Regions from separate parts of the Streptomyces sp. MMBL 11-1 genome, predicted to be linked through region 3. Evidence: predicted binding sites of a transcription regulator. Region 3 holds the regulator's gene; each other region holds the start of a gene.
The links. Region 3 encodes HrcA, which represses chaperone genes, less so after heat shock. Its sites were predicted from a motif close to TTNGCACTCNGNNNNNCNGAGTGCNAA; they were not measured.

Region 1 (10,532 bases), 2.7 Mb from region 3:
AGAAACCGGGACTGAATGATGGCTGCCGACGAACCCCTCGTACTCGGCATCGAGACCTCCTGCGACGAGACCGGCGTGGGCATCGTGCGCGGCACGACCCTGCTGGCCGACGCCGTCGCCTCCAGCGTCGACACCCACGCCCGCTTCGGCGGCGTCGTCCCGGAGATCGCCTCCCGGGCCCACCTGGAGGCGATGGTGCCCACCATCGAGCGCGCCCTGAAGGAGGCGGGCGTCAGCGCCCGCGACCTCGACGGCATCGCCGTCACCTCGGGTCCCGGGCTCGCCGGAGCCCTGCTCGTCGGCGTCTCGGCCGCGAAGGCGTACGCGTACGCGCTCGGCAAGCCGCTGTACGGGGTCAACCACCTCGCCTCGCACATCTGCGTCGACCAGCTGGAGCACGGGCCGCTGCCCGAGCCGACGATGGCCCTCCTGGTCAGCGGTGGCCACTCCTCGCTGCTCCTGGCCCCCGACATCACCAGCGACGTCCGCCCGCTCGGCGCGACGATCGACGACGCGGCGGGCGAGGCGTTCGACAAGATCGCCCGCGTGCTGAACCTCGGCTTCCCCGGCGGTCCGGTCATCGACCGGCTCGCGAAGGAGGGCGACCCGACGTCGATCGCGTTCCCGCGCGGTCTGACCGGCCCGCGCGACGCCCCGTACGACTTCTCCTTCTCCGGCCTGAAGACGTCGGTGGCCCGCTGGATCGAGGCGAAGCGCGCGGCGGGCGAGGAGGTGCCGGTACGGGATGTGGCGGCGTCCTTCCAGGAGGCCGTGGTGGACGTGCTCACCCGCAAGGCGGTCCGGGCCTGCAAGGACGAGGGCGTCGACCACCTGATGATCGGCGGCGGCGTCGCGGCCAACTCCCGGCTGCGCGCCCTGGCCGAGGAACGGTGCGAGCGGGCCGGCGTCCGGCTGCGGGTGCCGCGCCCCGGGCTCTGCACCGACAACGGCGCGATGGTCGCGGCGCTCGGCGCGGAGATGGTCGCCCGCAACCGCCGCCCCTCCGACCTGGAACTCTCCGCGGACTCCTCGCTGCCGGTGACCGAGCCGCATGTGCCGGGCGCCGGCCCCGGGCACGGCCACTCCCACGATCACGACCATGTGCACGAGATCAGCAAGGACAACCTGTACTCATGAGCGCCGCGACCATCGTCCTGATGTGGGAGGCCCGCGCCGCCGAGGGCCTCGGCGGCGAACTCCTGGAGTGGGCGCGGGCGCGCTCCGCCGAGCTGGCCCGCGAGCCGCACCGCCGCGAACTGCTGCGCGCCCCGCAGGACCGGGTACTGGTGATGACGTGGTGGCGTGACGCCTCGTACGGCGACGACCTCCCCGAACTCCCCGAGCCCGACGCCGCCCTGATCACCCGCCCGGTGCACCGGTGGCGCTTCGAGGCGGTGGGCTGAGCCGCACCTCCGCCGGAGGCTTCAGGCCTCCGGGCCCCGGGTGCCGCGCCGGATCAGGCCGTCCACGATCGCGTCCAGCTCCTCGACGGTCTCGTAGTCGGCGGCGTACTCCCGCCAGCGGTCCCTGACCTCGGTGAGCCGGGGAAGCTCCGCCGCGTCCTGCTCGGTGACCATCTCCGGGAAGAACTCCCGGCGCGACGGGTTCTCCGCCCGGCGGGCCGCCGCCCTGCGGGAGACCAGGTCCCCGTAGACGTAACTCCAGATCGTCCGGTACGCCCGCACCGAGCGGGCCGGGGAGAGGCCGCAGGCGAGCGCGCAGTCGATGATCTCCTCCACCATCCACAGCGCGTCGCGGTCGGTCAGCCCGCCCAGCGCCAGCACGTCCAGCACCCAGGGGATCCGGCCGACGACGTCGTGCATGTGCGCGGCCACCGCCACCAGCCGCTCGCGCGGGTCCTCGGGCAGTTGCGGGCGCGGGAAGGCCGCCGCCGTACCGGACAGGGTGAGCATCAGCAGCTCGTCCTTGTCCCGCACGTAGTGGTAGAGGGCCATGGGCGTGCTGCCCAGCTCCTTCGCCACCCGGCGCATGGACAGGGCGGCCACGCCCTCCTCCTCGACGATGCGGCGCGCGGTGGCGACCATCACCTCCGGGTCCAGCCGGCGGGGCCGCCCCACGGGCCGCCCGGCAGGCCGCCCGGGAACGCCCGGTTTGCCGCCCGCCGCCGGATTTCTCATCTTCTTCGTCGTCTCGCTCTTCTCGGTGGCCGACACCTGGGCATTCTCTCCTTCCGGGGCTCTGTTCCGGTCCGCCGCGGGACCCTCCCGATGCTTCGGCGCCAATTTTCTGTACGTGTAGGTAATTCCCGGTCGAGGGAAGCGTGAGGGGAAGGGGACGCCATGGGCGGCGCGGGAGAGAGCGGAACGGCGAGAGGCCCCGAGGGCGGGGCGGCGGGTGTGCCGGGCGCGGGGGAGCGGCCCGCGCGGTGGCTGCTGGTGGTGGCGCTCACGGTGCAGTTCCTGGTGTCGCTGGACGTGTCCGTGGTGAACGTCGCGCTGCCCGACATCCGCAGCGACCTCGGCTTCGGCGGGGAGGGGCTGCTGTGGGTCGTGAACGCGTACGCCCTCGCCTTCGGCGGTCTCCTCATGCTCGGCGGCCGGCTCGCCGATCTGGCCGGTCCGCGCCGCGTCCTGACGGCGGGCCTGGTGCTCTTCGGCCTGGCCGGCCTGGCCGGCGGGCTTGCCTGGTCGCCCGGGTCGCTGGTGGCGGCGCGGGCCGTGCAGGGCGTCGGTGCGGCGGCCCTCGCCCCGGTGGCGTTCGCCCTGATCACCCTCGCCTTCCCGGCCGGGCCCGCCCGTTCCCGGGCGCTCGGGCTGTGGGGCATGGCGGGCGCGGCGGGCGGCGCGGTCGGGGTGCTGGCGGGCGGAGTGCTCACCGACGCGACGGGGTGGCGGTCCGTGATGCTGGTCAACGTGCCGATCGTCGCCTTCGCGCTGGCCGCCGCCGCGCGCACCGGGCCCGTCGGCGGCGGGCGCCGGGCCGGGGCGCGGCCGGACGTGGCCGGGGCGCTGCTGGTCACGGCCGGGACGACGCTGCTGGTCCTCGGCCTGGTGCGGACCTCGGAACACGGCTGGTCCTCGGCGACCACGCTTGCCTCCCTCGGCGCCGCGGTGATCCTGCTGGCCGCCTTCGTCGCCGTCGAACTGCGGACCGCCTCCCCGCTGCTCCGGCCCGGCCTGCTGAGGGGGCGGCCGGTGCTGACCGCGAACCTGTTCTGCCTGCTGCTGGCCTCGGCCCAGTTCGGCGCGTTCTACTTCGTCTCGCTCTACATGCAGCTGATCCTCGGGTTCGGGCCGACGGCCGCCGGGTTCGCGTTCCTGCCGTTCTGCGTGGGCGTCGTCGCCGGCTCGGTCCTCGCCACCCGGGCGGTCGCCGCGCTCGGCATCCGGCGGCTGATGGCGGTGGGCGCGACGCTGGCGGCGCTCGGCATGGCCTGGTTCGCGGCGAACGCCACGGTCGACGGCGGCTTCCTCGTCTCCATCCTCGGCCCGTCGCTGCTCTGCTCCTTCGGCATCGGGCTCTGTTTCGTCCCGCTCGGCACGGCCGCGACGACCGACGTGGCCCCGGGCGAGACCGGCATGGCCTCGGGGCTGCTCAACAGCTCGCGCCAGGTCGGCGGCTCGCTCGGCCTCGCGGTCCTGGTGACCGTCGCCGCCCGGGTCACCGGCGGCTCCACCGGCCCCACCGGGCTGTCCTCGGGGTACGCGGCCGCGTTCTGGGCCGCGGCGGGACTCCTGGCGGCGGCCGCGCTGGCGGCGTACGTCCTGTTGCCGGCGGAGCGGAGGGCCCTCGGCGGGCCGCCGGGCGCGGACCGGGGCGTCGGGCGGGGCGTCGGGCGGGGCCGGGGCGTCGGGCGGGAGGGAGACGCGGCCTCCCGCTGAGCCCGTACGGACGAGGCCTCCCGCTGAGCCCGCGCGGGTGAGGGAGGGGGCGGGCGTGTCCGGTCCGATGAGTTCGGGCGGCGGGCCGGGTCTACCTTCCACGACGTCCGGACCGCCCGGCCCGGACGCGTGGGACGGTCCGACGAGGAGAAGACCATGCAGAAGATCACCCCCTGTCTCTGGTACGACGGCAAGGCCGAGGAGGCGGCCGAACACTACGTCGCGATCTTCGGCGGTGACTCCCGCATCCTGGACGTCACCCACTACGGCGAGTCCGCCCCGGGCGAGACGGGCTCCGTGCTCACCGTCGGATTCCGGCTCGCGGGCCAGGACTACATCGGTCTCAACGGAGGCCCGCAGTTCCCCTTCACCGAGGCGATCTCGCTCTCCGTGGACTGCGCCGACCAGGCCGAGGTGGACCGGTTCTGGGACGCGCTCTCCGAGGGCGGCGAGGAAGGCCAGTGCGGCTGGCTCAAGGACAAGTACGGGGTCTCCTGGCAGATCGTGCCGAACGAGCTGCCGCGCCTGCTGGCCGACCCGGACCCGGCGAAGGCGGATCGGACCATGAAGGCGATGCTCGGCATGGGCAAGCTGGACATCCAGGCACTGCGCGACGCCTGAACGGACCCCGGCCTCCCTGGCGCACCGTCGCCGGGTGGTGGGCATCCTGACGGGTCCCGCCGGGCGGGTCAGCCCAGCGGATGGCCGATCAGCATCGTCGGAGCCCCCGCCACCCGGGTCAGGAACACCGTCGCCGCGTGCGGACCGCTCAGCTTCATCCGGCGACGCAGCTCCTCCGGCTCCACCGCCGAGCCGCGCTTCTTGACGGTCAGTACGCCGACCTCCCGCTCCCGGAGCAGCGCCTTCAGCTTCTTCATGTTGAACGGCAGCCGGTCGGTGATCTCGTACCCGGAGACGTACGGGGCGGAGTACCGCGTATCGCTCGTGACGTACGCGATCGTCTCGTCCACCAGCCGCCCTCCGCACCGCTCCACGATGTCGGCGACCAGATGCGCCCGGATCACCGCGCCGTCCGGCTCGTACAGATAGCGCCCGACCGGGCCCACCGGCGGGGCGGGCAGCGGTGCCGGGGCGGTCAGGGTCGCCCCGGAGGGCAGCAGCGTGGCCCGGAACGCGCCGGGTGCGAAGCCCTCCCCGTACCAGAGCACCGCCTCCTTCACCTCGCCGCCGTCCGAGATCCACTCGGCCTCCGCCTCCGGGCCGATCGCCTCGTGCGGCACGCCCGGGGCGATCTTCAGCGCCGCCCTCGGGGCCTTCAGCGCGGCGGCCGCCGCCCACGACAGCGGCGGTGAGTACGCCTCCGGATCGAAGATGCGGCCGCGTCCGCCGCGCCGGGCCGGGTCCACGAACACCGCGTCGTACGGGGCGGTGTCGATCTCCGTGACATCGGCGCACCGCACCTCGATCAGCCCTTCCAGGCCGAGCGCTTCGGCGTTGGCGCGGGCCACCTCGGCGGTCAGCGGGTCGCGGTCCACGGCCAGGACGGAGATCCCGGCGCGGGCCAGGGCGAGGGCGTCGCCGCCGATGCCGCAGCACAGGTCGGCCACGCTCCGCACGCCGAGCCCGGCGAACCGCGCGGCACGGTGGGCGGCGACCGACGTACGGGTGGCCTGCTCGACCCCGTTGGGCGTGAAGTACATCCGGTAGGCGTCCTCGGCCCCGAACTTGGCCACCGCCCGCTGCCGCAGCCGGGCCTGACCCAGGGCCGCCGACACCAGCTCCGCCGGGTGCGTACGGCGCAGCCGGGTCGCGGCGGCCAGCTCGTCGGCGGGATCGTGGTCGCGCAGCTCGGCCAGCAGCTGCTCGCCCTCGGGGGTGCGCAGCGCGGCGAAGGCGGCGCGGGCGGGGTCGTCGGCCGGGGCGGAGGGGGTCGTTGCGTTCACCCGGTCCATTGTGGCCGGTGCGTGGAGTGCCGCTCCCCGCACCGCTGAAGGCCGCTGTGGGCCGGCCGGGGGACGGGGCCGCACCGCTCGCGGTGTCGGGGCGGGAGGCGGGCCGACGGCTGGCAGGATGCGGCGCCATGCAGCTAGTACGACAAAAAGAAGAATCGGCCATGAAGTGGCACAGGACGGGCACCGTCGTGCTGGCGGCCCTGCTGGCCGCCGCCGTCGCCTCCGGGTGCGCGGCGGAGACGGGCGGCAGTGGCACGGGGACTTCCGGCGGACCCGCGAAGCCCGCCGCCGGCCAGCCGGGCGAGGCCGCTCCGCAGGCCGGGCCCGCCCGCGCCCTGGACACGTACGCCGAGGCGCTCAGGAAGAAGCAGGCCCGACGAGCGGTCGCCGCGAAGAAGTGGGGGCTCGCCAAGACCCCGCTCGCGGCCCCCGAGCCGCCGAAGGCGAAGCCGCGCCTCACCACCCGCGAGGGCTTCGAGGTCCGGGACGACGGCGGGCTGCCGCCCGTCTTCACCACCGTCCCGACCAAGGAGAAGATCGTCTTCCTGACGATGGACGACGGGGCGGAGAAGGATCCCGAACTGCTGCGGATGATGACCGAACTGGACATCCCGTACAGCGCGTTCATCAGCGACTACGTCACCAAGGACGACTACGGCTACTTCAGGAAGATGCAGAAGCGCGGGGTGGTCATCAGCAACCACACGCTCAACCACCGCTATCTGCCCGGCCTCTCCCGCGCGGAGCAGAAGCGGGAGATCTGCGGCCAGCAGGAGAAGATCCTCAAGCACTTCGGGAAGCGGCCCACCCTCTTCCGCCCGCCCTACGGCAACTACAACCGCGACACGCTCGTCGTCGCCAAGTCCTGCGGGATCACCGCCGTACCCCTGTGGTCCTCCGAGGCCTTCCCCGACCACATGGAATGGCGCGAGTGGGACCGGGACCTGCACCCCGGCGACATCGTCCTCACCCATTTCCGGGGCGAGGACGACTGGAAGGGCTCGATGCCCGACATGATCCGCCAGGTCATGAAGACCATTACCGACAAGGGGTACGCGGTGGCGAAGCTGGAGGACTACGTCTGACCCGCGCCCCACCCCGTATCCGACCCGCGCGTGCGCGCCCGGCCCCCCGCCGCGCGCGCACGCGTCGCTGTCGCCCCCGCTGCGGCATCTCCGCACCGTCCCCGTCGTACGGAACGCGGCGCTCCGCCCCCACGTTGTCCGGAAGGGTGATCCGACGGAGCCGCGATCGAGACGGCGCGAGGGTGGTGAATTGGCACTCCGCTTGACCGAGTGCTAATCGCGGTCATAGTCTCAGGTCTGGCACTCCCCCCTGGAGAGTGCCAGCACCACCTTGCGCGACAGGGCAGGTCCGGCACCCGCGACGACGGGCCGGTCAGGTCGCCGCCCACAGACTGTTAAACCCCGTGAGATCTCCGAAGGGGGAGACCGGATCGTGTCGACCACCAGCTCCAAGGTTGCGATCAAGCCGCTTGAGGACCGCATTGTGGTCCAGCCGCTCGACGCCGAGCAGACCACGGCTTCCGGCCTGGTCATTCCGGACACCGCGAAGGAGAAGCCCCAGGAGGGCGTCGTCCTCGCCGTGGGCCCGGGCCGCTTCGAGAACGGCGAGCGGCTTCCGCTCGACGTCAAGACCGGCGACGTCGTCCTGTACAGCAAGTACGGCGGCACCGAGGTGAAGTACAACGGCGAGGAGTACCTCGTCCTCTCGGCCCGCGACGTTCTCGCGATCGTCGAGAAGTAATTCACCCACGTTTGCTTGTGTTCTGCGCCCCTGGCCCCCTGCGAAATAACTAGCCGGGCGGCGAGGGGCGCAGTTCATTTTGAGAGGGAACACAGCCCATGGCGAAGATTCTGAAGTTCGACGAGGACGCCCGTCGCGCCCTTGAGCGCGGCGTCAACAAGCTTGCCGACACGGTCAAGGTGACGATCGGCCCCAAGGGCCGCAACGTCGTCATCGACAAGAAGTTCGGCGCTCCGACCATCACCAACGACGGTGTCACCATCGCGCGTGAGGTCGAGCTCGACGACCCGTACGAGAACCTCGGCGCGCAGCTCGTCAAGGAGGTGGCGACCAAGACCAACGACGTAGCGGGTGACGGCACCACCACCGCGACCGTCCTGGCCCAGGCGCTCGTCCGCGAGGGCCTGCGCAACGTCGCCGCCGGCGCCTCCCCGGCCGCCCTGAAGAAGGGCATCGACGCCGCGGTCAAGGCCGTGTCCGAGGAGCTCCTCGCGACCGCCCGCCCGATCGACGACAAGGCCGACATCGCCGCCGTGGCCGCGCTCTCCGCGCAGGACCCGCAGGTCGGCGAGCTCATCGCGGACGCGATGGACAAGGTCGGCAAGGACGGTGTCATCACCGTCGAGGAGTCCAACACCTTCGGCCTGGACCTGGAGTTCACCGAGGGCATGGCCTTCGACAAGGGCTACCTGTCCCCGTACATGGTGTCCGACCAGGAGCGTATGGAGGCCGTCCTCGACGACCCGTACATCCTGATCCACCAGGGCAAGATCGGCTCCATCCAGGAGCTGCTCCCGCTCCTGGAGAAGGTCATCCAGGCCGGCGCCTCCAAGCCGCTCCTGATCATCGCCGAGGACGTCGAGGGCGAGGCGCTCTCCACCCTCGTCGTCAACAAGATCCGCGGCACCTTCAACGCCGTCGCGGTGAAGGCCCCGGGCTTCGGCGACCGCCGCAAGGCCATGCTCGGTGACATCGCCACCCTCACCGGTGCGACCGTCATCGCCGAGGAGGTCGGCCTCAAGCTCGACGGCGCCGGTCTCGACGTGCTGGGCACCGCCCGCCGCGTCACCGTCTCCAAGGACGACACGACCATCGTCGACGGCGGGGGCAACTCCGAGGACGTCAAGGGCCGCGTCAACCAGATCAAGGCCGAGATCGAGTCCACGGACTCCGACTGGGACCGCGAGAAGCTCCAGGAGCGCCTCGCGAAGCTGGCCGGCGGCGTGTGCGTCATCCGTGTCGGCGCCGCCACCGAGGTGGAGCTCAAGGAGAAGAAGCACCGCCTCGAGGACGCCATCTCCGCCACCCGCGCCGCGGTCGAGGAGGGCATCGTCTCCGGCGGTGGCTCCTCCCTCGTCCACGCGGTGAAGGTCCTGGAGGGCAACCTCGGCAAGACCGGCGACGAGGCCACCGGTGTCGCGGTCGTCCGCCGCGCCGCCGTCGAGCCGCTGCGCTGGATCGCCGAGAACGCCGGCCTGGAGGGTTACGTCATCACCTCCAAGGTCTCCGAGCTCGACAAGGGCCAGGGCTTCAACGCCGCCACCGGCGAGTACGGCGACCTGGTCAAGGCCGGCGTCATCGACCCGGTCAAGGTCACCCGCTCCGCCCTGGAGAACGCCGCGTCCATCGCGTCGCTGCTGCTCACGACCGAGACCCTGGTCGTCGAGAAGCCGGCCGAGGAAGAGGCCGACGCCGGGCACGGCGGCCACGGCCACTCCCACTAGTACGGCCGCACCGCTCGGTACGCCGTTCGGTACGCCCGAGGCCCGGCACTCCCGTCGAGGGGGCGCCGGGCCTCGGTGCGTCCCGACTCGACCGCACCGCACCGCACCGCGCCGACCGTCCCGACCGCGCAGAGAGGCGGGCGAGGCCGCTGCCGCGGACCGTCGAAGCGGCTACCGCGGGCCGTACTTGCGCCCCGTCCGTGAGGTGACCCCGCCGAGCAGGCCACGCGGGGCGACCTTCACCAGACCCATCAGCGCCTTGTAGCGCGGGTCCGGGATCGACACCGTCTTCCCCCGCGTCAGATCCGTCAGCGCGGACGCCACCAGCTTGTCCGCGTCGAGCCACATCCAGCCCGGGATGTTGTCCGTGCCCATCCCGGCCCGCTCGTGGAACTCCGTCCGCACGAACCCCGGGCACAGCACCATCAGCCGCACCCCCGACCCGGCCAGATCCCGCGCCACGCCCTGGGTGAACTGCACGACCCACGCCTTCGACGCCCCGTACGTACCGCGCGGCACGAACGCCGCCACCGACGCCACGTTGACGACCCCGCCCCGGCCCCGCTCCCTCATCCCGGTGACGGCGGCCGAGGTCAGCCGCAGCACCGCCTCGCAGTGCACCTTCAGCATCGTCAGCTCATCGGCCATGGACACCTCCAGGAAGCGCCCCTTGTTGCCGAACCCGGCGTTGTTGACCAGCAGGTCGACCGGGTGCGTGCGCTCCGCGAGCCGCTTCTCGACCGCCTCGATCCCGCCGTCCGTGGACAGGTCGGCGCTCAGCACCTCGGCCTCGATGCCGTGCCGGTCGTGCAGTTCGGTGGCCTGCTCGCGCAGCCGCGCGGTGTCCCGCGCCACCAGCACCAGGTTGTGCCCCTGGGCCGCGAGCCGCCGCGCGAACGCGGCCCCGATGCCCGCCGTCGCGCCCGTGATCAGTGCAGTCGTCATACGCGGCACGTTAGTGCCCCGCGTGTTCCGGTGGCCCACCCGCCCGCTGCCCCGCGCCCCCGCGGCGCCGGCTCCGGCCTCTTCCCGTCCACGTCCAGGGCCCGGAACCGCACGTCGTGCACAGGGAGGGGAGATCCCTCAGTACGGGTCAGGGCGCGGCGGCGAAGGACAGCATGCGGGCCTCGCGCACGGGCTTGTGGTTCTCGTCGCCGCTCACGGTCGTCGACGTCAGGACGAGCCGTCCGTCGACGTAGGCCGTGTGCCCCATGAACATCTCGTACTCCCACGCGGCGGTCGCCGCCGGGTGCTTCACGACCTCCGTCTCCGTGCCGGCGCCGCGC
Region 2 (10,532 bases), 2.2 Mb from region 3:
CCCGGTCCAGTGCCGCGCCCATCGCGCCCACGGACTCCTGGGCGCGGAGCTGGGCCCGCTGGATGCGCGGCATCAGCAGGGAGGTCACGGCGCCGATGCCGACGATCACCACCAGCGTCACGCCGAGCAGCGTCAGGTCCATGTACGCCATGAAGCCGATCGTCCCCAGCAGCATCAGCACGCTGTTGAACGACTCGACCAGACCGCTGGAGAGGACCGTCCGCAGCAGGGTCGTGTCGCTGGTCACCCGTGACTGGAGGTCGCCCGGAGTCAGCCGGTCCACCGCCGGGACCTTCAACCGCATGATGCGGCCCACGAGTTGGTCACGTGCGCGGAGGACGACGCCTTCTCCCGTACGGGACATGAGGTAGCGCCCGTACGCGGAGAGGCAGGCTCCGACCAGCACGAGCGCGGTCAGTGCGACGAGTGGCCCCGCGGGCGAACGGTCCGCGGCGAACGCGTCGACCGCGTGCTTCGCCATCAGCGGCATCGCGAGACCCGCCGCGGATCCGGCGAGCGAGAGCAGGCCCGCGCGGACGAGAACGCCGCGGTGCGGACGGACCCGGGAGAGGAGGAGGCGGAGAGGGGAGGGGCCGGCGCCCGGCTCGCCCTCGGCGGAATCTCCGGCCTGCTCCCGCTCCACGGGCTCCACGGGCTCCCCGGGCTCCACGGGCTCCCCGGCCCGCTGCCCCACGGCCCCCCTGGCCGACTGCTCAACAGGCTTCCCGGCCCGCTGCCCCACATCCCCCCTGGCCGACTGCTCAACGGGCTCCCGGAGCGTTTCCTCCCCTTCACCCCTGTCCTCCTCGCCCTCGCCCTCGCCCTCGTTCCCGCTCTCGCCCGCTCGCGTCGTCCCCGCCACCGTGCTCACCCGGACCCCCTCCGTCAGCCGTCACCATCATCAAGGGACGCAGATCCGCCGGTTCCGCCTGCTCGCGACCGTGCGGCCCCCGCCCCGCGCCCAAGCATGCGGGGAGAACGGCAAAGCCCGCCCGCACTCCAGCCCACCGGTCGGACCGGACGCGGGCGGTGCGCGCCGCCCCGCACGCCCCGGCCCGTCGGCCGGGAAACGCCACAGGGGCGGCACCTCCGTGAAGAGGTACCGCCCCTGTGGGACGTACGCGAACTTCGATCAGCCGGAGGCACCCGGAGAGGCCCGGGGCTCCGCGGCGGATCAGAAGTCCATGTCACCGCCCGGCATGCCGCCCGGAGCCGCCGCGGCGGCCTTCTCGGGCTTGTCGGCGATGACGGCCTCGGTGGTGAGGAAGAGCGCGGCGATGGACGCGGCGTTCTGCAGAGCGGAGCGCGTGACCTTCGCCGGGTCGATGATGCCCTCGGCGATCATGTCGACGTACTCGCCGGACGCGGCGTTGAGGCCGTGACCGATCGGCAGGTTGCGCACCTTCTCCACGACGACGCCACCCTCAAGACCACCGTTGACGGCGATCTGCTTGAGCGGGGCCTCCAGCGCGAGCTTCACGGCGTTGGCGCCGGTCGCCTCGTCGCCCGTGAGGTCGAGCTTCTCGAAGACGGCCGAGGCCTGGAGCAGAGCCACGCCACCACCGGCGACGATGCCCTCCTCGACGGCGGCCTTGGCGTTGCGCACCGCGTCCTCGATGCGGTGCTTGCGCTCCTTGAGCTCCACCTCGGTGGCGGCGCCGGCCTTGATGACGGCCACGCCGCCGGCCAGCTTCGCCAGACGCTCCTGGAGCTTCTCGCGGTCGTAGTCCGAGTCGGAGTTCTCGATCTCGGCACGGATCTGCTTGACGCGACCCTGAACCTGCTCGCTGTCACCGGCACCGTCGACGATCGTGGTCTCGTCCTTGGTGATGACGACCTTGCGGGCACGGCCGAGCAGGTCCAGGCCGGCGTTCTCCAGCTTGAGACCGACCTCCTCGGAGATCACGGTGCCACCGGTGAGGATGGCGATGTCCGCGAGCATGGCCTTGCGGCGGTCGCCGAAGCCCGGAGCCTTGACGGCGACGGACTTGAACGTGCCCTTGATCTTGTTGACGACCAGGGTGGAGAGCGCCTCGCCCTCGACGTCCTCGGCGATGATCAGCAGGGGCTTGCCCGACTGCATGACCTTCTCCAGCAGCGGGATCAGGTCCTTGACGCTGGCGATCTTCGAGTTGACGATCAGGATGTACGGGTCGTCGAGCGACGCCTCCATACGCTCCATGTCGGTCGCGAAGTAGGCCGAGATGTAGCCCTTGTCGAAGCGCATACCCTCGGTGAGCTCAAGCTCCAGACCGAAGGTCTGGGACTCCTCGACGGTGATGACGCCTTCCTTGCCGACCTTGTCCATCGCCTCGGCGATCTTGGCGCCGATCTCGGTGTCGGCGGCGGAGATGGAGGCGGTCGAAGCGATCTGCTCCTTGGTCTCCACGTCCTTGGCCTGCTCCAGCAGAGCGGCGGAGACGGCCTCGACGGCCTTCTCGATGCCCCGCTTGAGGGCCATCGGGTTGGCGCCTGCGGCGACGTTGCGCAGACCCTCGCGGACGAGAGCCTGAGCCAGAACGGTGGCGGTGGTCGTACCGTCGCCGGCGACGTCGTCCGTCTTCTTGGCGACCTCCTTGACCAGCTCCGCACCGATCTTCTCGTACGGGTCCTCGAGCTCGATCTCCTTGGCGATGGAAACACCATCGTTGGTGATCGTGGGCGCGCCCCACTTCTTCTCGAGGACGACGTTACGGCCCTTGGGGCCGAGGGTGACCTTGACGGCGTCGGCGAGCTGGTTCATCCCGCGCTCGAGACCGCGCCGTGCCTCCTCGTCGAACGCGATGATCTTGGCCATGTGAAGTGGTCCTCCCGGACAGGGGTGGATTCTCCGGACCGAGAGGCGCCCGCGACGGACGGCCTGCCTGCGTGGTGGTTCCTTGCCCCACCGCGCCTGCGGGCCTCACCGGCCCGGTCCAAGTTTCTGTCACTCTCACCTGGAGAGTGCTAACGCCAATGATTAGCACTCGACCCCTGCGAGTGCAAGCGTCCCTCTCCGGATGTGGACAACGGCGCCCATCGGATGTGAATGACGGCGCCCGCCCGGCGGGGCCGTCAGCACCCGCCGAACGCGGTCCGCGACACCGGGACGCCGGGACGCCGGGACGCCGGGACGCCGGGACGCCGGGACGCCGGGACGCCGGGACGCCGCGACGCCGGGACGCACGTAGGGCCCGGTCCCCTGATCCGGGAGCCGGGCCCTGCGTGCGTGAGTAGTGTCGTCGGACGACCGCGCCGAGCTCAGCCGACGGCGAGCTTGACCATGTCGGCCTGGGGCCCCTTCTGGCCCTGCGAGATCTCGAATTCAACTCGCTGACCCTCTTCGAGGGTGCGGTACCCGTCCATCTGGATCGCGCTGTAGTGGACGAAAACATCCGCACCACCGTCGACCGCGATGAAGCCGTACCCCTTCTCCGCGTTGAACCACTTGACGGTGCCCTGAGCCATGCCTAACTCCCCTATTACTGGCCCTTGCACGGGACCGCACTTCGCGGGCCCGGGTCGGAACTCACCCTCCGACAGGAGAGGGTGCGCGGCGCCGCAGCGCGTCGACCGCGGCCGAATGTATCCGCCCAACTGCCCTCTGCAACAGGTCAATCGGACGAGAATTCTGGGCAGGGAAGAACACGCGAATATGCGGGTTTGCAGAGATTTACGGGCAAGTCGGGCCAGACAAAGGGCACTTATGCCACAAAGGGTTCACGTACTTTGGCTGCTTCTTATCGGGGCCAGGCGCATTCTCATATGCGGGCGGCACGAGCAGCGGACGGTGCTTCCCCAACTCTACCGTGCTCAACCATGCAGAATTGCCCCCTCCGCTTCTCTCGCGGAGGGGGCAATGGTGGTCACACAGAGGTGCGATGGGGCCGCCGGGAGGCGGCCCGGCGGTTCAGCAGCCGCCGGCGACCGCGGGGATGATCGAGACGCCCGCGCCGTCCGGCGTGGCCGCGTCCAGCCCGCCCTCGAAGCGCACGTCGTCGTCGTTGACGTACACGTTCACGAAGCGGCGGAGCTTGCCCTGGTCGTCCAGGACCCGGGCCGCGATGCCCGGGTGGTCCTTCTCCAGGGACTCGATGACCTCGGAGAGCTTGGCGCCCTCCGCCGGGACCTCGGCCTGGCCGCCCGTGTACGTACGGAGGATGGTGGGGATGCGGACCTTGACGCTCATGGTGGGTGCCTTCCTGAAGTCTCGGGTGATCAGTTGGCGGCGAGGCCCGCGGCGCGGAACGCGTCCAGGCTCGGCTTGATGGTCGCCGTGGCCTGGGAGGTCGCGGAGACCGCGTCCAGCGTCTTGAGCCCGTCGCCGGTGTTCAGGACGACGGTGGTGAGCGCCGGATCGATGACGCCCGCCTCGATGAGCTTCTTCGTCACGCCGAGCGTCACGCCGCCCGCCGTCTCGCCGAAGATGCCCTCGGTGCGCGCCAGCAGCTTGATCGCGTCGACGACCTGCTCGTCGGTCACGTCCTCCACCGCGCCGCCGGTGCGGCGGGCGATGTCCAGGACGTACGGGCCGTCCGCCGGGTTGCCGATGGCCAGCGACTTGGCGATGGTGTTCGGCTTCTGGGGCCGTACGACGTCGTGACCGGCCTTGAAGGCGGCGGAGACCGGGGAGCAGCCCTCGGCCTGGGCGCCGAAGATCTTGTACGGCCTGTCCTCGACGAGGCCGAGCTTGATCAGCTCCTGGAACCCCTTGTCGATCTTCGTGAGCTGGGAGCCGGACGCGATCGGGATGACGATCTGGTCGGGCAGCCGCCAGCCGAGCTGCTCGCAGATCTCGTACGCCAGCGTCTTGGAGCCCTCGCCGTAGTACGGGCGCAGGTTGACGTTGACGAAGCCCCAGCCCTCGCCGAGCGGGTCGCCGATGAGCTCGGAGCAGAAGCGGTTGACGTCGTCGTAGTTGCCCTCGATGCCGACCAGCTCACCGCCGTACACCGCGGCCATCACGACCTTGCCCTGCTCCAGGTCGTGCGGGATGAAGACGCAGGAGCGCAGTCCGGCCCGGGCGGCGGCTGCGCCGACGGCTCCGGCCAGGTTGCCCGTGGAGGAGCAGGAGAGGGTGGTGAAGCCGAAGGCGCGGGCGGCCTCGACGGCGATGGCGACGACGCGGTCCTTGAAGGAGTGCGTCGGGTTGCCGGAGTCGTCCTTCACGTACAGGCCGCCGGTGACACCCAGCTCACGGGCGAGGTTGTCGGCCTTGACGAGCTTGGTGAAGCCGGGGTTGATGTTGGGCTTCTCCGCGACGTCGGCGGGCACCGGCAGCAGCGGGGCGTAACGCCAGATGTTGTCCGGGCCGGCCTCGATGGCCTTCCGCAGCTCCTCCGGGGAGCCGGTGGGCAGGTCGTAGGCCACTTCCAGCGGCCCGAAACAGGACGCGCAGGCGAAGAGGGGGCCGAGCTCGAAACGCTCGCCGCACTCGCGGCAGGAAAGCGCCGCGGCGGGACCGAGATCGACGGCCGGGGCGGAAGAAGAAGCGGTGCTGCCTGCAACGGTCTGAACAGCCATGATGGCGGAGGTCCCTTTCTCCTCATCTTCCTCGCGACGCATTTCGCCGCAAGACGGAATTGGCACCTTCCCCACCGTGACCTCGCGGTCGGCGGGAGGGTTGCCGGGACTTCAACGGGCCGTTCCCTCAGTCCCTCTGGATGAGCTCTATGGCGCTGGATCTTCGATCCAGGCGTTTGTGTGCGGTCCGACCCCGACATGCGACGGCCATACGCGTTGTTCAAGACTGTAACCGAAGCACCGGACCGTTGAGATAGTCGTCCGAACCGCGAGATGGATCACACACAGGGAGTGCCGACCGTGCTCGAAGAGGTGGAACGCTGGCTGACCAGGCGTTCCTGGTCGTCCGGCGACCGCCCGTTGAACCGGCTCACCGACGCCCGGGAGGCCGATCCGCGCGGCACGTCGGTGAGCGTGGTGCTGCCCGCCCTGAACGAGGAGGCCACGGTCGGTGCGATCGTGGCGACGATCCGCCGGGAGCTGATGGAGAAGGTCCGGCTCGTCGACGAACTCGTGGTGATCGACTCCGGCTCCACCGACGCCACCGCCGCCGTGGCCCGGGCGGCGGGCGCCCGGGTGGTCCACCGGGACGCGATCCTGCCCCGGATACCGGCCCTGCCCGGCAAGGGCGAGGTGCTGTGGCGCTCACTCCTGGTGACCAGTGGTGAGATCGTCTGCTTCGTGGACGCCGATCTCAGAGACTTCTCGGCGGACTTCGTCTCGGGTACGGTCGGGCCGCTCCTCACCGACCCGTCCGTCCAGTTCGTCAAGGCGATGTACGACCGCCCGCTCGGCAAGAGCGCGGGGCAGGGCGGCCGGGTCACCGAGCTGGTGGCGCGCCCGCTGCTCAATCTGCACTGGCCCCAGCTGGCCGGGTTCGTTCAGCCGCTGGGCGGCGAGTACGCGGTGCGGCGGTCCTTGCTGGAGCGGCTGCCGTTCCCGGTCGGTTACGGAGTGGAGCTGGGGCTGCTGGTGGACGCGCTGCACACGGTGGGTCTGGACGCCCTGGGCCAGGTCGACGTCGGCGTGCGCGTCCACCGCCACCAGGACGGGCAGGCACTGGGCCGGATGGCGGCGGCGATCTACCGCACGGCGCAGCTGCGGCTCTCCCGGGGCCATCTGGTGCGGCCCGTGCTGACCCAGTTCGAGCGCGGCGAGGACGGCTTCGTGCCCCGCACCCATGCGGTGGACACGGAGGAGCGGCCGCCGATGCGGGAGATCGCGGAGTACGCGGAGCGATGGGCCGCTTGACGCCTTGAGGCGTTTGGGGGCTTCCCGAACGGGCTAGGTTCCGCTACATGGTCTCCGAGCACGCCGAACACGAAACCGAACCCGGATCCGAGCCCGTGGCCGCCTCCACCGCCCGGGTCCTCGTCGCGTCCAACCGCGGCCCCGTCTCGTACACGCTCGGCGAGGACGGGACGCTCGACGCCAGACGCGGCGGCGGCGGGCTGGTCTCCGGGCTGAGCGCCGTCGACGACAAGCTGTGGGTCTGCGCGGCCCTCGGCGACGGGGACCGCGAGGCGGTGCGGCGCGGGGTCGGCGAAGCGGGCGTGCGGATGCTCGACATCGACGCGGAGGTGCACGCCGACGCGTACAACGGCATCGCCAACTCGGTGCTGTGGTTCGTCCACCACCTGCTCTACCAGACGCCCGTCGAGCCGGTCTTCGACGCGGAGTTCCGCCGTCGGTGGGCCTCGTACGAGACGTACAACCGGGCCTTCGCCCGGGCGCTCGCCGAGGAGGCGGGCCCCGGGGCGTCGGTCCTCGTCCAGGACTACCACCTGGCCCTGGTCCCCGGCATGCTCCGTGAGCTGCGCCCGGATCTCAGGATCGGCCACTTCTCGCACACCCCGTGGGCGCCCGTCGACTACTTCCGGCTGCTGCCCGACGACATCGCGGAGCAGTTGCTGCGCGGCGTCCTCGGCGCGGACCGGGCCGCGTTCCTGACCCGGCGCTGGGCGGACGCGTTCATCGGCTGCTGCACGGAGATCCTGGGCGGGACGGGCCGGACCAGGATCGGGGTGCACGGCCTGGGGGCCGACGCGGACTTCCTGCGCCGGCGCTCGCACGAGGCGGACGTGGACGAGCGGATGGCGGCGTTGCGCGATCAGGTGGGCGAGGGCCGGAAGACCATCGTCCGGGTGGACCGCACCGAGCTGTCCAAGAACATCGTGCGCGGCCTGCACGCGTACCGGGCCCTGCTCGACGCCCACCCCGAGTGGCGCGAGCGCGTCGTGCACATCGCCTTCGCCTACCCCTCCCGGCAGGACCTGGCCGTCTACCGGGACTACACGGCGGCGGTGCAGTCCCTGGCCACGGAGATCAACGGAGCGTACGGCACCGAGAGCTGGACGCCGGTCGTCCTTCACGTCAAGGACGACTTCGCCCGCTCGCTGGCCGCGTACCGGCTGGCGGACGTGGCCCTGGTCAACCCCATTCGCGACGGCATGAACCTGGTCGCCAAGGAGGTGCCCGTCGTCTCCGACCACGGCTGCGCGCTGGTGCTGTCGCGGGAGGCGGGGGCGTACGAGGAACTGGGCGCGGACGCGATCGTGGTGAACCCGTACGACGTGACGGGCACGGCGGAGGCCCTGCACGAGGCGCTGACGATGAGCGCGGACGAGCGGTCCGGCCGCACGAAGCGGCTGGCCGAGGCCGCGACCGCACTGCCGCCCCAGCAGTGGTTCCTGGACCAGCTGGACGCGCTGCGCCAGGGGTGACGGCCCACGGGGCGGGGCCGACCCGGAGGAAGGGCCCCGGCCGCGCGCCGGGGTGCTTCTGCCGGTAGGGCTCGCCCGGACCCGGGGCTCGCGCCGGGCAGCCGCTCAGACGGGCGGCCCGGCGCACCGGCCGGCCCGCTACAACCGTTCGGCCAGGGCCGCCAGGAAATCCACCACCGCGGCCGGGCCCGGCACCGACAGGTCCGCGCGCTCGGCCAGTTCGGGCACCTCGGTGCTGCCGCTGCACACCAGGAGACCGGGGATGCCGTCGGGGCCCTCGGACCGCAGCTTCTCCACCGCGGCGAACGCGGCGAGGTCCCCGAGGTCGTCGCCCGCGTAGATGACGGACTCGGCGTCCAGCTCGGCGACGAACGTGGCGAGCGCGACGCCCTTGTCCATGCCGGGCGGGCGCAACTCCAGTACCAGGCGGCCCGGTTCGACGATCAGACCGTGCTTCGCCGCCAGCTCGCCGAGGGGCCCGCGCAGCGTCTCGAAGGCCGCCTGCGGGTCCTGGGCGCGCCGGGTGTGGACGGCGACGGCCTGCCCCTTCTCCTCGATCCAGGTGCCGTGCCAGGCGTCGAACGCGTGCAGCACGCCGGGGAGTTCGGCACGTGCCGCGGCCACGCCCGGGTGCGGCGCGGGGGTGTTCACCGTACCGGTGACGGCGTCCCAACGCTCGGCGCCGTAATGCCCGAGCACGACGAGGTGCTCCAGGCCGGGAACGCCCGCGAAGCCTCCGTAGCGCACCGCGACGCCCGCCGGGCGGCCGGTGATCACGGCGATGGCGGCGACCTTCGGCGCGAGCGCGGCGAGCGCGGTCACCGTGCCGGGGTGGGCGCGGGCCTGCTCGGGGTCCGGGACGATGTCGGCGAGCGTGCCGTCGAAGTCGAGGGCCACGACCGCGCGGTCGGGCCGGGCGAGAACGGCGTCGAGCCCCTCCCGGCCGGCCGGGGTGGTCGGGTGCGGCAGATGTGCGGAGTGGCTGCCCATGGGGCGAGCCTATGCCCTGGAAGGGCCGAGCACGAGCGTTGCGGACCGTCACCCTTCCCCCTCCCTTCCCTCTCCCTCCCCCTGCCTGACCGGCTGGACGGGCTTGACAGCCACTCCCCCACAACTCCATGATTCCATTAATTGACTAATGGATTTGAGGTGAGGCGCATGGCGGACACGGGCACGTTGAACGCGACGTCCGGCAGCTGGGCACTGGAAGCCCGCGGCCTGGGCAAGCGCTACCGGCGCGGCTGGGCGCTGCGCGACTGCTCCTTCCGGATCCCGGCCGGCCGCATCTGCGGCCTGGTCGGCCCGAACGGCGCGGGCAAGAGCACCCTGCTCAATCTGGCGACCCGGCAGGTGCAGCCGACGACCGGCGAACTGCGGATCTTCGGCGTACCGGTCGACGACCCCGCCGTGATGCCCACCTTCGCGTTCCTCGGCCAGGAGAAGCCGCTGTTCAAACGGTTCACCGTGGCCGACACCCTGCGTATGGGCGCCGAGTTGAACCCCGGCTGGGACGCGGCGGCGGCGACGCGCATCGTCCGCTCGGGCAACGTCCCGCTGCACGCCAGGATCGGCACGCTCTCCGGCGGCCAGCGCACCCGCGTGGCCTTCGCCCTCGCCTTCGGCAAGCGCCCGGACCTGCTGCTCCTGGACGAGCCGATGTCGGACCTCGACCCGCTGGCCCGCGACGAGATGAGCACGCTGCTGATGGCGGAGGCCGTCGAGCGCGGCACCACGGTGGTGATGTCCTCACACATGCTGACCGAGCTGGAGGACATGTGCGACTACCTGCTGGTGGTCTCCGAGGGCCGGATCCGGATGGCCGGTGACGCCGACGCGCTGGTCCCGGCCCACGCGCTGGTCACCGGGGTGACCCGGGACGGCTCGCTGCCGACCGAGCTGGCCGAACACACGGTCGTCGAAACCCGCCTCCAGGGGCGGCAGTTCCAGGCGATGATCCGGCCGAAGGCTCCGCTGCCGGCCGACTGGGAGAGCGCCGAACCCTCCCTGGAGGAAGTCCTCCTCGCCCATCTCCGCTCCCCGGACGCGCCCTCGCTCTACACCCAGGGCGCCCGCGTCGAGGCCGAAGGGACCCAGGCCGCATGAGCACCACCCTCACCGAGAAGCCCACCGAACCCGGCTCCGGACGCCGCCTGTTGCGCGGAATGCCGTGGCTCGTCGTGCGCCAGCACCGGACCGCGCTGGTCTGCGTCCTCGGCCTCACGCTGCTGACCGCCCTCTGGATCGTGTACGAGCGCAACGAGCTGGTCCAGCTGCTCGACGCGAAGGGCTGGCCGGAGAAGGACGCGG
Region 3 (10,532 bases):
CCTGCATAAACATGCGCTAATACCCGGGGTTTTGCTGCATAAACACATAAGTGACCCGGATCACAGCGCGGCGGCTTTCGGGGAGTCGGAAGCGCTTGATACAAATTGCCCCGCGAGCACCTTCGGGGCCTTCTCCGACGAGAGCCGCACATCTTCAGCATCTCGCTGCAAACCACTGCACCACCTCATGCCTTCGCATGCCCACGCTCGCTTCGCTGTGCCCTGCTCCGCCCTGCTCCCCCCTGCTCCACCCCCTCCCCTCCCCCCTGCCTGCTCAGGCATGTCTTCAGGAACGCCCATGTCCTCGCGCCCTGGCGCCGCGTGGCCCCTGGTGGCCGTGTTCACCGCCGGTTACCTCGCCTCCTACCTGCTCCCCACCGTCGTCGGCCGGCTCAGCGCCCATCTGGGGCTGAGTCCCGCCCAGGCGGGCCTCGTCGGCAGCGCCCTGCTCCTCAGCTCGGCCGGCGCCGGCTTCTCCCTGGCGGGCCGGGTCGAGCGGTACGGGGCACGCACCCCCGCCCGCGTCGGACTGGTGCTGGCCGCCGTCGGCTACGGCTGCGCCGCGCTCGCGGGGTCCGTACCGCTGGTGGTGCTCGGTGTGGTGATCGGCGGCTTCGGCTCCGGCACGGCGACGGCGGTCGCCGCGGCCGGGATCGCCGCCCGGCGCGACCCGCACCGGACGTCCTCGCTCGGGCTGCTCGCCGTGTCCGCCACCGCGGGCGTCCTCTATCTGACGATCCCCCACCTGGGCGGCGGCCACCGGCTTCCGTTCGCCGCGATCGCCCTGGTCGCCCTGCTGGTCTGGCCCGCGACCGCCCGGCTCGGCGGTGCGACGACGGCGGAGGAGACCGTCTCACCGGTCACCGGCCGGCTCCCGCACCGTCGCTCCGGGCTCGTTCTGGCGGGCGGCATGCTCGTCTGGTCCATGGCGCAGAACGCGCTGTGGGGCGTGAGCAGCCGCATCGGCCTGGTCCAGGCGGGGCTGTCCGAGGTCACCGTCGGCGCGGTGTTCGCCGCCGCGCTCGGCGCGGGTCTGCTCGGTGTGACGGGCGCCGGGCTGCTCGGGGCGCGGCTCGGCAGGGCGGTGCCGATCGGGCTGGGGACCGTTGTCATCTCGGCGAGCATCGTGCTCAGCTCCTCGGCCCGGGACCTCGGGTCGTTCGCGACCGGAGAGATCATGTGGAACACCGTCTACCCGGTGGTCCTCTCCTACCTCATCGGTCTTGCCGCCTCCCTGGACGCGCGCGGCCGTTGGGCGGTGCTGGCGGGCTCCGCCTCCTCCGTGGGGGTGGCCTGCGGTCCGCTGCTGGGCAGCGTGCTCTCCGAGGAGGCCGGATATCCGGTGATGGGGCTGATCCTGGGGGCGGCCACCCTGCTGGTCGCCGCCCCCGTGACCGCCGTGGCGCTGCACATCGGCGGCCGTCCGCTGGTGCCCGGTTCGGTACGCCGTCGTGGTGGCGCCCCGGCCGCCCTGCTCGCCGCCACCACCGGGAGCCTGCCCGGCGCGGTGCCGAAGCTCGGCTCACCGGAGCAGGCCGTCACGGAGCTGCGCGTACCGGCCCTGCGGCGCGGGCGGCTGGTGCGCAGCGCGATCCGGACGGCCGGTCCGGACGGCGGTTCCGGTCAGTCGAACGCGTACGCCTCGACCTCGGACAGATAGCGCGCGCGGCGCTCCTCGTCGTGGTCGAGGAAGGCCGCTTCGAAGGAGTTGCGGGCCAGGGTGCGCAGTTGCTCCGGCTTGAGGGCGAGCGCGTCGCGGACGGCGTCGAAGTTGTCCCCGGCGTATCCGCCGAAGTAGGCGGGGTCGTCGGAGTTCACCGTGCACAGGAGTCCGGCGGCCAGCATCTCCGGCAGCGGGTGGTCCGCCAGCGTGTCGACGGTGCGCAGCCGTACGTTCGACAGCGGGCAGAGCGTGAGCGGCACCCGGTCGGCGACCAGCCGCTCCACCAGCTCCGGGTCCTCCATGCAGCGCAGCCCGTGGTCGACGCGCTCGACGCCGAGGACGTCCAGGGCCTGCCTGATGTACTCCGGCGGGCCCTCCTCGCCCGCGTGGGCCACCTTGCGCAGGCCGAGCGCGGTGGCGGCCTCGTACACCTCGCGGAACTTGGCGGGCGGGTGGCCGACCTCGGCGGAGTCCAGGCCGATGGCGCTGATCCGGTGCAGATAGGGCTTCGCCGCGTCCAGGGTGCCGAGGGCCGATTCGGCGGAGAGGTCGCGCAGGAAGCACATGATCAGCTGGGTGGAGACGCCGTGCTTCTCCTCGCTGCGCTCCAGCGCCCGGCCGAGCCCCTCGATGACGGTGCCGATCGGGACGCCCCGGGCGGTGTGAGCCTGCGGGTCGAAGAAGATCTCGGCGTGCCGGACGCCCTGGGCGGCGGCGCGGGCGAGGTAGGCGTCGACGAGTTCGGCGAAGTCGTCCTCGGTGCGCAGGACGGCCATCAGCGCGTAGTACAGGTCCAGGAAGGACTGGAGGTCCGCGAACCGGTAGGCGGCGCGCAGTTCGTCGGTGGTGGAGTAGGGCAGGTCCACCTCGTTGCGCTCCGCGAGGGCGAAGGCCAGCTCGGGTTCGAGGGTGCCTTCGATGTGGAGGTGGAGTTCTGCCTTGGGGAGGTGCACGGTGTCTCGCAAACAGGGGTGGGGGCGGATCAGGGGTGGTGCCGGGTGGGGAGCGGGACCCGGATCAGGTCCTGGGCGACGGTGAGTTCGCCGTCGAACCCGGCGGCGCGGGCCTGGGTCTCGAAGAGTCCGGGGTCGCCGTAGCGCTGGGAGAAGTGGGTCAGCACGAGGTGGCGGACGCCCGATTCCTTCGCCACCCGGGCGGCCTGTCCGGCGGTCAGGTGCCCGTGGTCGACGGCCAGCTTCTCGTCCTCGTCGAGGAAGGTCGACTCGATGACGAGCATGTCGCAGCCCTCGGCGAGCGCGTACACCCCGTCGCAGAGCCGGGTGTCCATGACGAACGCGAACCGCTGTCCGCGCCGTTCCTCGGAGACCTGCTCCAGCGTGACGCCGCCGAGGACACCCTCGCGCTGGAGGCGGCCCACGTCCGGTCCGGCGATGCCGCGCTCCTTCAGCAGGGCGGGCAGCATGCGCCGGGTGTCGGGCTCGGTGAGGCGGTAGCCGTACGACTCGACGGGGTGCGAGAGCTTCGCGCTGTCCAGCGTGTACCCGGGGGTGGTGGCGAGGACTCCCCCGGTCCCGGCGACCGGGGCCTGGTTCAGCTCGACGGTCTCGCGGTAGGCGGTGGCGTACCGCAGCCGGTCGAAGAAGTGCTGCCCGCTCGCCGGGTAGTGCGCGGTCACCGGGTGCGGCACCTGGTCGAGGTTGATGCGCTGGATCACCCCGGCGAGCCCGAGGGAGTGGTCGCCGTGGAAGTGGGTGACGCAGATCCGGTCGATGTCGTGCGCGGCGACCCCGGCCCGCAGCATCTGGCGCTGGGTGCCCTCGCCGGGGTCGAAGAGGATGCCCTCGCCGTCCCAGCGCAGCAGGTAGCCGTTGTGGTTGCGGTGCCGGGTCGGGACCTGGCTGGCGGTGCCGAGCACCACCAGCTCGCGTACGGACATGGGTCGGGGGCTCCGTTATCCGGGGGGCCACTGGAGGCCGCGGCCGCCCAGGACGTGTGCGTGGGCGTGGAAGACGGTCTGGCCGGCGCCGGAGCCCGTGTTGAGGATGATCCGGTAGCCGCTGCCGTCGACCTTCTCCTCGGCGGCGACCTCTCCGGCCTCGCGCAGGACGTCCGCGGCGACGAGCGGTTCGGCGGCGGCGAGGGAGGCGGCGTCCGGGTAGTGGGCCTTGGGGATGACCAGGACGTGGGTCGGGGCCTGCGGGTTGATGTCGCGGAAGGCGACGGTGGTCTCGCTCTCGCGGACGATGGTCGCCGGGATGTCTCCCGAGACGATCTTGCAGAACAGGCAGTCGGACTGCGGCTCTCCCGCCATGGCGCCGGGCCTCCTCGTTCGCTGGTGATCGGTACAGGGGCATGCTATCCCCGGCCCGGCGGGCGTTGTTCAGCCCCAGCGCCCGGTCCGCCCGAGCAGCAGCGCGGTCGCGGCCGTCCCGGCGGTGGAGGTGCGCAGGACGCTGCGGCCGAGCCGGTAGGGGCGGGCGCCCGCCTCGGCGAAGACGGCCAGTTCCTGCGGGGAGACGCCGCCCTCCGGTCCGACGACCAGCACGAGGCTGCCGGAGGCCGGGAGTTCGGCGGTGGCGAGGGGGGTGCTGTCGTGGTCGCGGTCCTCGTGGAGGACCCCGGCGAAGTCGGCGGTGGCGAGCAGGGCGGCGACCTGCTTGGTCGTCAGCGCGTCGGTCACCTCGGGGAAGCGGACCCGGCGCGACTGCTTTCCCGCCTCCCTCGCCGTACTGCGCCACTTCGTCAGGGCCTTGGCGCCGCGCTCGCCCTTCCACTGGGTGATGCAGCGGGCCGCCTGCCAGGGCACGATCGCGTCGACGCCGGTCTCGGTCATCGTCTCGACGGCCAGTTCGCCGCGGTCGCCCTTGGGGAGCGCCTGGACGACGGTGATCCGCGGGGCGGGCGCGGGCTCCTCGTGGAGGGTGTCGAGGCCGGTGACCGTGAGCCGGTCCTTGCCCTCGGCGGTCCGCACGACGCCCTCCGCCCAGTGGCCGAGCCCGTCGGTGAGGACGACGTCCTCGCCGGGCTGAAGCCGCTTGACGGAGACGGCGTGCCGTCCCTCCGGCCCCTCCAGGACGAACTCCGGCCCGGCGGGCATCTGTTCGACGACGAAGACCGGTGCGGTCACCGGGGGCTCCTCACGCTCAGGGCCGACCGGGCGGCCTCCAGTTCGGCCACGAGCAGCTCGATCAGCTCGCCCGCGGTCACTTCCCGGGCCATCCGGTGGCCCTGTCCGGCCCACAGGGCCATGCCCTGGGCGTCCCCGGCCTTGGCGGCGGCCCTGCGCAGCCCGCTGGTGACGTAGTGGACCTGGGGGTAGGCGGCGGGGGCGTAGGGGCCGTGTTCGCGGACGAAGCGGTTGACCAGGCCGCGGGCGGGCCGCCCGGAGAAGGCACGGGTCAGCTCGGTGCGGACGAACAGCGGGTTGGTCAGGGCCTGCTTGTGCAGCGGGTGCGCCCCGGACTCGGGGCAGACCAGGAAGGCGGTGCCGAGCTGGGCGGCGTCCGCGCCCGCCGCGAGGACGGCGGCGATCTGCGCGCCGCGCATCAGGCCGCCGGCCGCGATGATCGGGATCTGCACGGTCTCGCGGACCTGGGTGATGAGGGAGAGCAGCCCGGTGCCGGTCTGGTCGAGCTGCGGGTCGTCGCGGTGGGTGGACTGGTGGCCGCCCGCCTCGACGCCCTGGACGCAGACGGTGTCGGCGCCCGCCCACTGGGCGCTCTGGGCCTCCTCGGCCGAGGTGACCGTGACGATGGTGTGGGTCCCGGCCCTGGCGAAGGCGTCCAGGGTGTCGCGGGTCGGGCAGCCGAAGGTGAAGGAGACGACCGGAACCGGGTCCTCCAGCAGGATCGCGACCTTCGCCTCGTAGCCGTCGTCGCCGCCGCTGTCCGGGTCGCCGAGCGGGGTCTCGTACCAGGCGGCCTCGCCGGCGAGCTGGTGGCGGTAGACCTCGACGGCGCTGGGGTCGGCGAGCGCGGGCTGCGGCATGAAGAGGTTGACGCCGAACGGTCCGGCGGTGAGCCGGCGCAGCTGCTTGATCTCGTTGTACATCCCGTCCGCCGTTTTGTACCCGGCGGCCAGGAATCCGAGCCCGCCGGCCTCGGCGACGGCCCCGGCGAGCTGGGGCCCGGACGTGCCGCCCGCCATAGGGGCCTGCACGATCGGATACCGGCAGAGATCGGTCAACTCGGAGGACATGACCGCATCGTGCCACGTCCCGTCCAACAGGGCCGAATCAGCCAGGCGACACCGTGACCGGTTCTCCCGCCGTACGCCGCACCGCCCGCCGGTTGTGAACCGGCGGGCGGTGCGGTGAAAGGCGGAAAGCGGTTCAGCGGCCGTTGAACGCGTCCTTCAGACGGGAGAAGAGACCCTGCTGGCCTGGCTGAAACTGACCCAGGGGCCGTTCCTCGCCGCGCAGCTTGGAGAACTCCCGCAGCAGCCGCTCCTGTTCCGCGTCGAGCTTGGACGGGGTCGTCACCTCGACGTGCACGATCAGATCGCCCCGCCCGCCGCCCCGCAGGTGGGTGATGCCCCGCCCGTGCAGGGGCACGGACTGGCCGGACTGGGTGCCGGGCCGGATGTCGATCTCCTCCAGGCCGTCCAGCGTCTCCAGCGGGCACTTGGTGCCGAGGGCCGCGGCCGTCATGGGGATGGTGACCGTGCAGTGCAGATCGTCGCCGCGCCGCTGGAACACGGCGTGCGGCAGTTCGTGGATCTCCACGTACAGGTCGCCCGGCGGGCCGCCGCCGGGGCCGACCTCTCCCTCGCCGGCGAGCTGGATACGGGTGCCGTTGTCGACGCCCGCGGGGATCTTCACGGTCAGGGTGCGCCGCGAACGGATGCGGCCGTCGCCGGCGCACTCCGGGCACGGGGTGGGCACGACCGTGCCGAAACCCTGGCACTGCGGGCAGGGCCGCGAGGTCATGACCTGGCCCAGGAAGGACCGGGTGACCTGCGAGACCTCGCCGCGACCGCGACACATGTCACAGGTCTGGGCGGAGGTGCCGGGGGCCGCGCCCTCGCCGCTGCACGTGTTGCAGACGACGGCCGTGTCGACCTGGATGTCCTTGGTGGTGCCGAAGGCCGCCTCGTTGAGGTCGATCTCCAGCCGGATCATGGCGTCCTGGCCCCTGCGGGTCCGCGAACGGGGTCCGCGCTGCGCGGCGTTGCCGAAGAACGCGTCCATGATGTCGGAGAAGTTGCCGAAGCCGCCGGCTCCGAAACCTCCCGCGCCGCCACCGCCGCCGCCACCGGCGGAGAGCGGGTCGCCGCCGAGGTCGTAGACCTGCTTCTTCTGCGGGTCCGAGAGCACCTCGTAAGCGGCGTTGATCTCCTTGAACCGCTCCTGGGTCTTCGGGTCCGGGTTGACATCCGGGTGCAGCTCGCGTGCGAGCCGACGGAATGCCTTCTTGATCTCGTCCTGAGATGCGTCGCGGCGCACGCCGAGTACGGCGTAGTAGTCCGTGGCCACTTACGACTCCGCCAGGATCTGTCCGACGTAACGTGCCACTGCGCGTACCGCTCCCATCGTTCCGGGGTAGTCCATGCGGGTCGGTCCGACCACGCCGAGTTTGGCGACTGCCTCGTCGCCCGAACCGTAGCCGACCGCGACGACGGACGTGGAGTTGAGCCCCTCGTGGGCGTTCTCGTGCCCGATCCGTACGGTCATGCCGGAGTCCGTCGCCTCACCGAGCAGCTTCAGCAGGACGACCTGTTCCTCCAGTGCTTCCAGCACCGGCCGGATCATCACCGGGAAGTCGTGTCCGAAGCGGGTGAGGTTGGAGGTGCCGCCGATCATCAGCCGCTCCTCCGTCTCCTCGACCAGGGTTTCGAGGAGGGTGGAAAGGACCGTGGACACCGTCCCGCGGTCCTCGCTGTCGAAGGATTCCGGCAGCTCCTGCACCAGGTGCGGGACATCCGAGAAGCGGCGTCCGACGACCCGGCTGTTGAGCCGGGCCCGCAGATCCGCGAGCGATGTCTCGCCGAACGGCGCAGGACAGTCGATCATACGCTGTTCCACCCGGCCGGTGTCCGTGATCAGGACGAGCATCAGCCGGGCGGGGGCGAGCGCCAGCAGTTCCACGTGCCGCACCGTCGAGCGGGTCAGCGAGGGGTACTGCACGACGGCGACCTGCCGGGTCAGCTGCGCGAGCAGCCGCACCGTCCGGCCGACCACGTCGTCGAGGTCGACCGCGCCGTCGAGGAAGTTCTGGATGGCCCGCCGCTCGGGCGACGACAGCGGCTTGACGCCCGCGAGCTTGTCGACGAAGAGGCGGTACCCCTTGTCCGTCGGGATGCGTCCCGCGCTCGTGTGCGGCTGGGCGATGAAGCCCTCGTCCTCCAGCACCGCCATGTCGTTGCGGACGGTGGCCGGGGAGACCCCCAGCCGGTGCCGCTCGGTCAGCGCCTTGGAACCGACGGGCTCCTCGGTACCGACATAGTCCTGGACGATGGCGCGCAGCACTTCGAGTCTGCGTTCGCTGAGCATCGCGCACACCTCCAGCTGTGTTTCTCGGTGTCTGTCTGGCACTCGGTGCGTTCGAGTGCCAGCAATCCCGCCGTCAGTGTACGGGGGTGGGGTGGGGCCGGGGCAAGGGCGACCGGCCACGCCCCCACGAGACCGCGCGCCGTTGCCGCTAGCGTCGTGGTATGGACGTCGCTTGGGAAGACTTCGGCTGGGAGCGGTTGGGCAACGGTATCGGCAGGCGGCGCCTTCCCCGCTGGGATGCCACCGCCGCGCTGGTCGCCGGGGAGGACGGCGCACTGCTGTACGACACCGGCGCCACGCTGCGCGAGGGCGTCGAGCTGCGGCGGCAGGCCGAGGCGCTGCTCGGGCGGAGAGTGACGCATATCGCACTGAGCCATCCGCACTTCGATCATGTGCTGGGCACCGCCGCGTTCGCCGGGGCGCAGGTGTACGGGGCGGTGGGCATCGCGGCCCTGCTGCGCGACGGGGCGGAGGGCCTGTGCGCCTCGGCGGTGCGCCACGGCGTACCGGAGGGCGAGGCGGCCCGGTCGGCGGACACGCTGGTGGTCCCGCACCACGAGGTGTGCGGCGACTGGACGCTCGACCTGGGCGGCGGCCGTCAGGTGCTCCTGGCGAACGTGGGCCCCGGACACAGCGGCCATGACCTCGCGGTGCTGGTGCCGGGCACGGACGGCGAGCCTCCGGTGGTGTTCTGCGGCGACCTGGTCGAGGAGTCGGGCGAGCCGCAGGCGGGCCGGGACGCGATCACCTCACGCTGGCCGGCCGCGCTGGAGCGGTTGCTGGCGCTGGGCGGCGAGGACGCTCGTTACGTACCGGGGCACGGGGCGGTGGTGGACGCGGCGTTCGTGCGGGCGCAGCGGGGGGCGCTGGCGGAGCGGTTCGGCGTGTCCCTCGACGCGTCCCTCGACGCGTCCCTCGACGCGTCCCTCGACGCGTCCTTCGACGCGTCCTTCGACGTGTCCTTCGACAGGGAATGAGCCCCGGACCGTCTCGCCGGTCATGGCCGGGTCCGCCACGCCCGGCGCGGTTCGGGCGAATATCGTCGTGCCCATGCGCAGCTACCAGCCGGACCTGACCCCGCCGTGGAAGAGGTCCGCCCCCGTGCCCGAGGTGTCCGCCGAGCCCGATCTGGTCGTGGAGGAGGTCTCCACCGGCTTCTGCGGGGCGGTGATCCGCTGCGAGAAGACGGCCCAGGGGCCGACGGTGACGCTGGAGGACCGCTTCGGCAAGCACCGGGTGTTCCCGATGGAGCCGCGCGGCTTCCTGCTGGAGGGCAAGGTCGTCACGCTGGTACGCCCGGCCCCCGGTGGCCCGGTGCGTCCCACCCGTACGGCCTCCGGTTCGGTGGCGGTGCCCGGGGCGCGGGCCCGGGTGGCGCGGGCGGGGCGGATCTATGTGGAGGGCCGGCACGACGCGGAGCTGGTGGAGCGGGTGTGGGGCGACGACCTGCGCATCGAGGGCGTGGTCGTGGAGTACCTGGAGGGGGTGGACGACCTCCCGGCGATCGTCGGGGAGTTCGCGCCGGGGCCCGACGCCCGGCTGGGGGTGCTGGTGGACCATCTGGTGCCCGGCTCCAAGGAGTCCCGGATCGCCGAGCGGGTGACCGGCGCGCATGTGCTGGTGGTGGGGCATCCGTACATCGACGTGTGGGAGGCGGTGAAACCGTCCTCGGTGGGGATCGACGCCTGGCCGGTGGTGCCGAGGGGGCAGGACTGGAAGACGGGCGTGTGCCGGGCGCTGGGGTGGCCGGAGAACACCGGGGCCGCCTGGCAGCACATCCTGTCCAAGGTCCGCAGCTACAAGGACCTCGAACCCCAACTGCTGGGCCGAGTGGAGGAATTGATCGATTTCGTCACCCTTCCGGACTGATGTCCGGGGTCTGATACCGGCCCGGTACCGGCGCGTTGCAGGACTGTCGAAGAGGATCTCGTGCCGATCCCTATGAATGCCTGCGCCCCACACGCACCATCGGATATTGAGGGGGAAGAACGGGCAGGCGGTTCGCGAGCCGGACGGCTCACGGGGGAAGGGCACGGGGCGATGGCGCGCGAGGTGTGGCGGGACAGTGCGGACAACGAGGCGGCCTCGGCCGTCTTCCACCTGATACAGCAGCTGATCGACCGGTACCGCGTCAACCGGCCGGTGATGCCGCTCGTCGTGGTCCAGGCGGCGGACGCCGGGGCCGGTCCGGAGATCGACGCGCGGGTGGAGCAGCTCGTACGTCAGGTGCACCGGGCCAATGAGTTACGCCGGGTGCCGGTGCGGCAGCTGGAGGGCGAGGGGGCGACCCCGTACGAGGCGGCGCTCGACATGGTGCGCACGCTCTCCGAGAAGCCGTGGGAGACCCGCGAGAACACCCAGTACAAGACCTTCTCCTTTCCCCGCTCGCGGCTGCTCGGGGCGATCGAGCAGGCCACC

Region 1: a site for HrcA is predicted at 7,031-7,057, ahead of groES (co-chaperone GroES). Genes of this name have one in related genera too.
Region 2: a site for HrcA is predicted at 2,960-2,986, ahead of groL (chaperonin GroEL). Genes of this name have one in related genera too.

Annotation. Positions count from the first base shown of each region.
Region 1 covers NZ_CP117709.1:4,894,880-4,905,411, forward strand. The annotation lists gene rimI (ribosomal protein S18-alanine N-acetyltransferase) at 1-19, shown strand, start outside; gene tsaD (tRNA (adenosine(37)-N6)-threonylcarbamoyltransferase complex transferase subunit TsaD) at 19-1,137, shown strand; gene PSQ21_RS21770 (hypothetical protein) at 1,134-1,403, shown strand; gene PSQ21_RS21775 (TetR/AcrR family transcriptional regulator) at 1,425-2,174, opposite strand; gene PSQ21_RS21780 (MFS transporter) at 2,301-3,842, shown strand; gene PSQ21_RS21785 (VOC family protein) at 3,999-4,463, shown strand; gene PSQ21_RS21790 (THUMP-like domain-containing protein) at 4,532-5,755, opposite strand; gene PSQ21_RS21795 (polysaccharide deacetylase family protein) at 5,917-6,840, shown strand; gene groES (co-chaperone GroES) at 7,214-7,522, shown strand; gene groL (chaperonin GroEL) at 7,621-9,246, shown strand; gene PSQ21_RS21810 (SDR family NAD(P)-dependent oxidoreductase) at 9,418-10,191, opposite strand; gene PSQ21_RS21815 (outer membrane protein assembly factor BamB family protein) at 10,340-10,532, opposite strand, start outside.
Region 2 covers NZ_CP117709.1:4,416,372-4,426,903, reverse strand. The annotation lists gene PSQ21_RS19435 (ABC transporter ATP-binding protein) at 1-871, opposite strand, end outside; gene groL (chaperonin GroEL) at 1,175-2,797, opposite strand; gene PSQ21_RS19425 (cold-shock protein) at 3,241-3,447, opposite strand; gene PSQ21_RS19420 (MoaD/ThiS family protein) at 3,890-4,168, opposite strand; gene thrC (threonine synthase) at 4,198-5,502, opposite strand; SAM riboswitch class I at 5,522-5,649, opposite strand; gene PSQ21_RS19410 (glucosyl-3-phosphoglycerate synthase) at 5,803-6,753, shown strand; gene PSQ21_RS19405 (alpha,alpha-trehalose-phosphate synthase (UDP-forming)) at 6,801-8,225, shown strand; gene otsB (trehalose-phosphatase) at 8,364-9,215, opposite strand; gene PSQ21_RS19395 (ABC transporter ATP-binding protein) at 9,384-10,328, shown strand; gene PSQ21_RS19390 (ABC transporter permease) at 10,325-10,532, shown strand, end outside.
Region 3 covers NZ_CP117709.1:2,197,899-2,208,430, forward strand. The annotation lists gene PSQ21_RS09495 (MFS transporter) at 299-1,660, shown strand; gene PSQ21_RS09500 (adenosine deaminase) at 1,624-2,616, opposite strand; gene PSQ21_RS09505 (ribonuclease Z) at 2,646-3,560, opposite strand; gene PSQ21_RS09510 (histidine triad nucleotide-binding protein) at 3,576-3,935, opposite strand; gene PSQ21_RS09515 (16S rRNA (uracil(1498)-N(3))-methyltransferase) at 4,005-4,751, opposite strand; gene PSQ21_RS09520 (nitronate monooxygenase) at 4,748-5,821, opposite strand; gene dnaJ (molecular chaperone DnaJ) at 5,955-7,097, opposite strand; gene hrcA (heat-inducible transcriptional repressor HrcA) at 7,098-8,114, opposite strand; gene PSQ21_RS09535 (MBL fold metallo-hydrolase) at 8,276-9,091, shown strand; gene PSQ21_RS09540 (DUF3097 domain-containing protein) at 9,165-9,983, shown strand; gene PSQ21_RS09545 (ABC transporter substrate-binding protein) at 10,155-10,532, shown strand, end outside.